One region of the Shewanella sp. NKUCC05_KAH genome, then DNA from elsewhere that is predicted to be linked to it. Evidence: predicted binding sites of a transcription regulator. Region 1 holds the regulator's gene; each other region holds the start of a gene.
What was found. The regulator sigma-54, encoded in region 1, starts transcription at its own class of promoters, with help from an activator protein. The targets are predictions, from matches to a motif close to GTTGGCACGNNNNTNGNNT.

Region 1 (3,194 bases):
CGAGAAGAAGAACTAGAACATCTGCTCGAAGAGTTTCATATCACCCACATCCGTGACAGCCAAGGCATGTCATTGTCGGGTGGCGAACGTCGTCGCGTCGAAATTGCGCGAGCTTTAGCCGCTAATCCTAAGTTCATTTTGCTCGATGAACCGTTTGCAGGCGTCGATCCTATTTCGGTTATCGACATCAAGAAGATTATCGAACAACTCAAAAGTCGCGGCCTTGGCGTACTGATCACAGACCATAATGTCCGCGAGACATTAGATGTATGTGAACATGCTTATATTGTGAGTCACGGAAACCTGATTGCCGAAGGAACTCCAGCAGAGATCTTAGACAATCAGCAAGTTAGGGCTGTGTACTTAGGTGAACAATTCAGGCTATAGTTAATCGAGCGAAGCCAATGGAGGCAATTTATACCGCCATTGGGCTTCACTCAAGATAATAATAAGCGACCTCATCCAACAATAATAACGTAGGGATCAGCGGTAACATGAAAGCGTCACTCCAGCTCAAACTGGGTCAACAGTTAACCATGACGCCACAACTACAACAGGCTATACGTCTGTTGCAACTGTCGTCATTAGAACTGCAGCAAGAGATCCAGCAAGCATTAGATTCTAATCCCCTTCTCGAGCTGGAAGAGGATCAATTCGACGCCACTAAAACCCCTGTAAACCAAACGCTATCCGATACGGATTTCAGTGAATCTAGCACTCTGCCACCAGAAAAAGACAGCTCCACCATAGACACGGCAGAGTCGCTAACCAAAGAATCCATGCCCGATGAGCTCCCCATGGACACCACATGGGATGAAGTGTTTACCGCCTCCCCAAACTCAGGCCCCGGCGGCAGTCGTGAAGACGATATGCCCTTCCAAGGCGAGACCAGTGAAGGTTTGTACGAACACTTAGAATGGCAAAAAAACCTCACGCCGTTTTCTGAAACCGATTTAGCCATTGCCACCGCCATTATTGATGCAATCGACGATCAGGGCTATCTCACCCAAAGCACTGAAGAAATTCTCGAAGCCATGGGCAATCCTGAAGTTGAGCTTGACGAAGTCGAAGCCGTACTCAAGCGCATTCAGCATTTTGATCCCATAGGCGTTGCCGCCCGCGATTTAAGTGAATGCCTGCTGATCCAACTGTCGCATTTCGCCGCTGATACTCCCAACCTAGAAAACGCCCGTATGCTGATCAAAGATCATTTAGATCTGATCGCCGCCCGTGATTTTAGGTTGTTGATGCGTAAGACTAAATTAAAAGAAGATGAATTAAGGGATGGTATAGCACTCATCCAAACCCTCAATCCTCGCCCAGGTTTGTTGATCACGCCCAATAATGACGAATACGTTATCCCAGATGTGTCTGTGTCGAAGAAAAATGGCCGCTGGGTCGTTGAGCTTAATCCTGACTGCATGCCCAAAATCAATGTAAATCAACATTATGCTTCTATGGCACGCAGCACAAAAAACCAAGCCGATAGCCAATTTATTCGCGGCCATCTGCAAGAGGCTAAATGGTTTATTAAGAGTCTAGAAAGCCGTAACGACACTTTGCTTAAAGTTGCTAATTGCATAGTGCAATATCAGCAAGGTTTCTTTGAGTATGGTGAAGAAGCCATGAAGCCTATGGTGCTTAACGATATTGCTGAAGCGGTAGAAATGCATGAGTCCACCATCTCACGGGTCACAACTCAAAAATACATGCATACCCCTAAGGGACTTTTTGAACTAAAATACTTCTTCTCTAGCCACGTCGGGACTGACGATGGTGGTGAGTGCTCATCCACAGCAATCAGAGCCTTTATAAAGAAACTGGTGGCAGCGGAAAACCAGAAAAAACCATTAAGCGATAGTAAGATGGCTCAACTTCTGGCAGAACAAGGGATCAACGTAGCCCGCAGAACCATTGCGAAGTACCGAGAGGCTATGCTTATTCCACCTTCTAATCAGCGTAAAAGTTTATAACCTACAGTGGATATCGGAGGACGTTTCTATGCAAATAAACCTAAGTGGGCACCATATCGAAATTACCGAATCGTTACGTGCATATGTAGAAGAAAAGTTTTCAAAACTTGAACGCCATTTCGAACAGATCAATAATGTGCACGTTGTGCTCAATGTTGAGAAAATGCAACAGATTGCCGAAGCGAGAATAAACCTCATAGGTGGTGAAGTTTTTGCTACTTCAGAGCATGCTGACATGTATGCCGCTATAGACGCCCTGATTGACAAGCTTGACCGTCAGGTTATTAAACACAAAGAGAAGTTAACAAAACACTAATAATGGAACTTTGTACCATACTGCGGCCGGAGTGCACTACCTGCGCCACTCCGGGCAGCAAGAAAAAGGTACTGGAACTCATCAGCGACTTAGTCGCTGCCCAGTACCCGACCCTCTCATCTCAAGAGATATTCGAAAGCCTAGTGGCGCGCGAAAAGATGGGGAGCACAGGTATAGGTAACGGCATCGCCATTCCACATGGTCGACTAGCCGATATAGATCAGCCCATTGCCATACTCATTAAGTGTGAAGAGCCGATAGCATTTGATGCTATCGATAAGCAACCTGTTGATATTTTATTTGCACTACTGGTGCCTGCAGACCAATGTCAGCAGCACTTAAGTACCTTGTCTTGCATGGCCGAAAAGCTGAGCGACAAGCAAATATTAAAGCAATTACGCAAGACGCATGATGAAACGGAACTCTATCAGGTAATCACTGGATGAAACTGGTCATAGTGTCGGGCCGCTCAGGCTCAGGCAAATCTGTCGCCCTTAGGGTACTCGAAGATCTCGGCTATTATTGTGTCGATAACCTTCCCTTGCCATTGATTGGCAGTTTGCTTGAGCAACTCAAAGGCAGTAACGATCTCGTCGCCATCAGTGTCGACGTGCGTAACATGCCTGAGCAGGATAAGGTCTTAGTAAAACAACTCGCTAGCCTACCTCCAGATACTGAGTTAACGAGCTTCTTCCTTAACTCCAGCGATAAAATTCTGCTCAAGCGTTACAGCGAAACCCGCCGTTTGCATCCTTTGTCGAAGAGCCGAGTCTCTTTGCAAGAAGCGATAAAGCTGGAGGGGAAACTGCTCGAGCCTATGTCAAAACTGGTCGATCACTACATAGATACGTCGAATTTGAATATCTATGATTTAAGCGACCAAGTCCGACAAATTCTCCTTGGTA
Region 2 (3,194 bases), on a different contig from region 1:
TCTCAAATACGAAGTGTCCCACCCACGCAAAACCATAACCAACAATAGGAATGAACCAACATAGCCACCAGGCTTGTGAAACCAAGGCAATGCCAATCAGCAGCAGAACTAAACAACTGCCAACAAAGTGTAATTGCCGACAAATCGGGTGCTGGTGTTGGGATAAATAGAAAGGATAAAAATCGGCGAAACGTTTATAAGAGTGAGTCATCTTGTTGAACCGAATAGAATAAAAGTTGGCCATGAATACTGCCAATACTCAGCTCGCCTATGGATACAAAGTCATGCTGAGTAAACAGTTGCAAGTGGTTCTCCTGAGCGATAAACACACCAATGCCATCCAAATCAGGCTGCTCATCACACCAACTCACCACAGCTTGTACTAACTTATGTCCAAGTCCTTTGTGCTGTTCATTTGGTGCAAGAGCAATAAACTGCAAAATACCGCAGTGCTTACTGGGTAAAAGTTCAATAATACTGGACTCTTTGTTCATTAGTGCTTGAGTCGATTGCCAACCTGTACCTAACAACATCTTTAAGCGCCAATGCCAATAACGCCCTTCCCCTAAAGGCACTTCTTGAGTAACTACACAGGCTAACCCAAAGAGTCTTTCATGGTCGAATAAACCAATGAGGGCTTGTTTTTGTTGCCATAACGTATTGAGTTCTTCCCTGATTGCGGCGCGCAATTTTTGCTCATAAGCGGCTTTGTCTGAGGTAAAGAGTGAATCGACAAAAAAAGGATCATCATGGTAAGCGTTATAGAGAATAGAAGCGGCAATGCGTAAGTCTTCCGCGGTCAAATAGACTGCGCGGCAGTCCTCCAGAATTTCATTGTCCATCGTTAGCATTCCTTGACTTAGCTCACACTTTTTTATGCGTAACTGTTAATCTACCAAGGAAACTAAAAAGTGCAAATTTTAATCATAGATTGCATTTTTCAATCAGGCGCTTACTCTAAACGAAGGCACTATACTGAAAAGGAAATAATGATGGATACAACTCCAGTAGACTTAAGCCACTTGTTTGAGCAACTCGGTTTAGACAGTAGCGACGAGGCCATAGCGCAGTTTATTGCAACCCATGATATCGACCATCACATCCATTTAAGCCAAGCGCCCTTTTGGACCCCTGCCCAAAAGAGCTTTATCATTGAAGGTTTAGAAGCCGATGCCCTCTGGACTGAGCCCATTGAGCAATTAGACACTCAGCTACGTAAACGATAAGACTCGTTGGTTCAGATTTTACCGTAAGCCGTTTCACCCCAACCCACTAAGGCATTGTTGCTCAGCACGATAGGCGTGCATTCATCCTTAGTGGTTTTTCCATCGCCATTATTACGCTGGGTACGATAAAACAACACTAAGACTTCTTTATTGGCTTCACCTTGTTGAGCACTTTGTTGAATATAGGCTTCACTAAAATCAGCGGTGCCCATTAAGATCATCACTTGGTCTTTGGGCATCCCTAAGCTCAGTTTGGTTAAGTTAGTGCGATTTTTATCCTGCACTTTCTCCCATGATTCGCTGCTATCCCAACCCGATTCTCCATCACCGACATTGACCACGCAGCCGCTAAGACCTAAGCTTGCGAGCCCTAAAAAAGTGATGGCGATAAGTTTGTTATTCAATTTATGGTTCATCATGTGACATCCTGTGTAATTATTATTGAAGCTTAATAAATGGTATTTCGGCTGGACAATAAGCAAAATAAATGCCACAAGACAACACACTGTTTTTAAATGAAAAACTTAATTATTATTTTAAAATTGGTTTAAACAATTCAACAAAGTAAGGAATTTTGCTAATTATGAGTCCCCTTGACCAAGTATTAGCGGCCGCACGTTCGCTCGAAGCCTGCGGTAAAGTACCGAGCCTTGCCTTAATTAAAACCCGTTTAGGTAGTAGCCTACCTTTACCTATATTGATCCAAGGCTTACAGCAATTTAAATCTATGCCTAAGGCAGATCGCGAGCGTTTAGCTGAGTTGCAAACTATCAGCCCTACAACTGACGTTCCCGCAACTAACGATACCTTAACCCTTGCAGTGCTCGCCGAGCGCCTGCAGATGCAACAGGCGTATTTTGAACGTCATGCTGAGCAGCAAAAAACAGAAATAATGCAATTAAAAAACGAACTGCTTGAACTTAAACAACGCATCAACTTATTAGAAATCCAAGGAAAAACAGCTTAATGTTTGTCACTGAACTGCGCTTCGAATGCTTCGCCGACACCACGATATCTGCCGCCGAGAAGGCCATTAATCAGCTCCTTGAAGCCTATCGAGCTAATGGCCAAATCATAGGACGAGAATTTGCGGTCGCCTTTAATGACGGTGAGTTTAGAGTGCGTTTATTGATGCCAGAGAAAAGCAGTTTAGCGCACAAATATCACAGCCCTTGGGTCAAAAAAGCCTTAGTAGAATTAACCGACGCTAAACTACTCGCGCCGCGGGAAAAGTTTATTGGTCAGGATATCAATTCTGAAGTAAGTAATACCGAAACACCCAGCTGGCAACTGCTATACACCAGTTTTGTGCATATGTGCTCGCCCCTACGCAGCGGCGACAATTTATTGCCCATTCCCCTGTACCGTATACCCGCAACCTTTAATGGCGATCATAAACGTATTATCCGTTGGCAGAGCGAATGGCAAGCCTGCGACGAGCTGCAAATGGCAGCGGCCACCAAGGCAGAATTTGCCGCGCTAGAGGAATTATCGAGTTCTGACAGTGATTTATTTCGCAGAGGTTGGGATTTGCGCGGTCGTATCGAATATCTCACTCAGATCCCGACCTATTACTACTTATATCGCGTTGGCGGCCAAGATTTAGCCACAGAAAAAACGCGACCTTGCCCACGTTGTGGCAGTCATGATTGGAAACTCGATGAACCTTTATTGGATATGTTTCATTTTCGCTGCGAGCCTTGCCGCATAGTGTCGAATCTGTCTTGGGATCATCAATAATATCTGTTTACCCCTTGCAGAACTCAACCTAAGATAAGCCACGCTTAGGTTGAGAGTTAACACTTAGGTTGAGAATAAAAATGTCGATCACAGAAGTTAACGTTTACCGAAAAGGTTTTGCCACATACGTTTAAAACTGGCGAAAATACCAGGATGTTCTAATGCGGGCATAGGTAGTTCTTCATGTTTAACGGGTGGTGCTATCCGTGGCGATAATGCTTCAATAAA
Region 3 (3,194 bases), on a different contig from region 1:
ACGAATTGTACGATATAGCTTGTGCATAGGAGCTGATGAACCAACAAGCAAACCGTATTGGTCTAGCTCGCTAGCAAAAGGATGCAGTCGATTAGGCGATGATGCTAAATACTGTGCAAAATCAGCAAAAATTTCGCTGATTAGCGGCATATCGTAAGGTTTGCGAAAGTGGTAACCCGCAAAATGAGACATTAACTGATCAAGATTGGGGTTTGGCTGACCGTCGGAGAGAAAAATAAACTCAATATTTGACATGGCCGCATTATCTAGCAGCACAAGGTAATCTTCACGACTAAGACTGGATAACTCAATAATGGCAACATCGACGTGATTTGCCCCTAGCTGCTCTATCCAAGGCAAGTCATCAACACTGCGTAGCTTATTAAAGTCTGCAGCGCCAGCAAGTTCGATGATTGCTTGCTCGGCGCCAACATCCTGCAAGTGATAAAAAAGTGTCAGTCGAGCCATGCGTATCTACTCCCTGTATGAAAAACTACTGTATGTCAGCCATGAAATTTTAACAACAGCAACGGTAATAGTTGCCGATGTTCTAAGATGATATCTCGATGAACTGAGAATATCAGTCTAAAAATCAGCCTGTTAAAATATCATTAAAAACGAGAACAGAATATGCATGGTAGCTGAACGAAACAAAATCAGTTTACCCAAGCAGTTAAACAATCTATGTCGAACACTGGCATTAGGAGGCCCATAATGAAGTCTAATGTTGTGCAACATCAGACTGATATCCGCGCCGATATCATGTTGATCGATGAAATCATCAAGCTGAATCAGGAAGGACTCACATTTTACAACCAAGCGAGGAGGTATGTCGAAGACTATAATCTTAAGCGTGTTTTTTCCGCCAAAGCTAACATCCACCAACGAATGTTAACTCGGTTTGAACAGCTGAGAAGTTTGGCTGACGAGCCAATTAATGGCCTAAGTCACACCGTGCCCGTCACTTATACTCAAGCAACAGAATTGTTGCAACAGTGCCAAATTTCGCAGGCTATGACCGCCCTTGTCGACATAGAACAGCAAGTGCTAATCCAAATAAAACAAGCAGTAAGGCAAGCGCATCAGCCACAACTTGCAAACCAACTTGCAGAAGGCGCCGCTTGGCTGCAAATGAGTTACGACGGTACGGGATCGCTCAATCACCATTAATTCCCTGTCGCTAAGTGAGCCATATTTAACCGACTCCCCTCCACTTTTAATACAGACATAATACCGCACTGATGAGTGCGGTTTTTTATGCTCGAATGATGGCTCAGCATGCCAGAAAAAATTACATTTTGTCGGTAAAAAAGACCGACCTAAAGGAAAATGCCAAGGTATAAAAACGCCAGATAAAACAATTTAAACGTTAAAAATCATTACCTTAAAAACATTGGCACGATTGGCGCATTATCTAGCTTCGAGAAAACAACGGAGGATATGATTATGAAAACTACAACAGCATCAGTACTAGTGGCTTTACTTGTCGGTTCAATCAGTTTAAATGTGGCTGCCGCCCAAGATTGGAAAGGCGGAACCAAGGATGCGTGGATCGATGGTAAAGCAGAAACCACTTTACTGCTCAACACGAATCTCAATTCCTTCGACATCATTACAGATGTCAAAGATGGTAAAGTGACGTTAACAGGTAAAGTGGAAAGCAGTGTGGATAAAGCCCTCGCCACAGAGCTCATCAAGAGCTTAGATGGGGTGAAAGATGTCGATAACCAACTCACTGTGATGAATGAAAAAGAAGGCACCAGTGAAGTTGTTGCCACCTTAACTGACTCTAAAGTTGCAACAGTCATCAAAACGCGTTTACTGTTTTCAACTGACGTATCCGGCACCCAAATTAATGTGGATGTTGCCAATGGCATAGTGACATTGAAAGGTGAAGTTGCCAGCGATGCCGAACGTCAACTAGCACTGAAAATTGCCGAAAATACCGACGATGTGAAAAAGGTCGTTGATAAAATTAAAGTTGTTAAAAAAGTGTCTTAACTCTCGTGACAACGGCATTTTTTAAATTAAACGTATTTTAAGTAACAGCACGCCGATCTAGACTCAAGGTTCGATAGTGCTTTATGAAAAAAGAATCAAAAAAACCAGCCTCAGCTGGTTTTTTTATGCCCATTTTCAGACCCAATCGAAAAGACCTACTCGCTTAAATTAAAAAGGGTGAATTCAGATGACTCGAATGATCATAAAGGAGAAGAGTTACAGAAAACTGAGCTAAAACACAGGCGTTATTCAAGCTTCAAAGCCAAACTAAGCTTCAAAGTCAAACTAAGCTTCAAAGCCAAACTGGAATGCATAAAAATGTTGGCCATTCTCAATATTGATGGTCATAGTGCCAGTTAACCCCTGCAACTCCCCCGCCCCAGAATGGGGTACCACTTCTAAGATCAGACGATTTTGTCCATCGGTCATAATTCCAAAATGTTGTAATACAAAACTGCCCTGCTTACCACACAAGTTACCAACCACTTGTTCAATGGCCACATAGCCAGCTGAGCCCTTGACTGACGTCATAGCACTGAGCATTTCCCCTTTGCTGCGCCCCTCAAGCTCACCATAAAAGGTTTTATCTAAGCCCATACGTCCTAACGTCACACCACCAATGCCAGTAGCATAGGGGCTATCAGGAGTGAGCTTAACATCAAATTTCCCAGTGATTTTGCTAACTTGCATGACACTCTCCTTGTCGAAATCTTATGCTGACCTATTACCTGCTAACGCTTGCTATTGAAGCAAACATCACCCACTTACCGAAAAACAACTTAGCATAAGCCTGCGTAGATCCATAATGGCATTTACACGCTACTTATGTATGCTGGTCTCACTCACTACCATCTCTATGGTTTTGACTATTTCAGGGCTTTCAGACATAGGTTGGTCAGACGCTCTATCGCGATAAGTCACAGCAATTTTGAATGGGGCTTCAAAAGGATAAACAGGTTCAATACTATCCACTTCGATTCGATCGCCAAGCATGACACTGCCTAAGTGTTTCAAGCTATTGTGTTTAAAATCCAGATTAAACAATCCAAGATACCAAAATACGCCTGAACCTTGAGTCGTCACAATAAAGGGCGCCACAAAGGGCATAGTTTGCATTTTAGGATCATCTTGAATCGGTGCGTCACTTTGGGTGTCCGGCTCTAGAGCGGGATCGAAATTTAACGGTGTAATGC

Region 2: KO533_RS07805 (DUF3192 domain-containing protein) is a predicted target of sigma-54. The motif match lies at 1,703-1,721, and genes of this name have one in related genera.
Region 3: KO533_RS07910 (BON domain-containing protein) is a predicted target of sigma-54. The motif match lies at 1,393-1,411, and genes of this name have one in related genera.

Annotation. Positions count from the first base shown of each region.
Region 1 is NZ_JAHKQZ010000030.1:12,253-15,446, reverse strand. Features, by position in the region: gene lptB (LPS export ABC transporter ATP-binding protein) at 1-387, shown strand, start outside; gene KO533_RS20845 (RNA polymerase factor sigma-54) at 495-1,973, shown strand; gene hpf (ribosome hibernation promoting factor) at 2,002-2,289, shown strand; gene ptsN (PTS IIA-like nitrogen regulatory protein PtsN) at 2,292-2,735, shown strand; gene rapZ (RNase adapter RapZ) at 2,732-3,194, shown strand, end outside.
Region 2 is NZ_JAHKQZ010000006.1:91,582-94,775, forward strand. Features, by position in the region: gene KO533_RS07790 (DUF962 domain-containing protein) at 1-211, opposite strand, end outside; gene KO533_RS07795 (GNAT family N-acetyltransferase) at 195-842, opposite strand; gene KO533_RS07800 (DUF2789 domain-containing protein) at 993-1,226, shown strand; gene KO533_RS07805 (DUF3192 domain-containing protein) at 1,238-1,645, opposite strand; gene KO533_RS07810 (hypothetical protein) at 1,810-2,193, shown strand; gene KO533_RS07815 (Zn-ribbon-containing protein) at 2,193-2,966, shown strand; gene syd (SecY-interacting protein) at 3,063-3,194, opposite strand, start outside.
Region 3 is NZ_JAHKQZ010000006.1:126,335-129,528, forward strand. Features, by position in the region: gene KO533_RS07900 (sigma-54 dependent transcriptional regulator) at 1-468, opposite strand, end outside; gene KO533_RS07905 (glutamyl-tRNA reductase) at 715-1,170, shown strand; gene KO533_RS07910 (BON domain-containing protein) at 1,447-2,001, shown strand; gene KO533_RS07915 (DUF3224 domain-containing protein) at 2,287-2,691, opposite strand; gene KO533_RS07920 (hypothetical protein) at 2,821-3,194, opposite strand, start outside.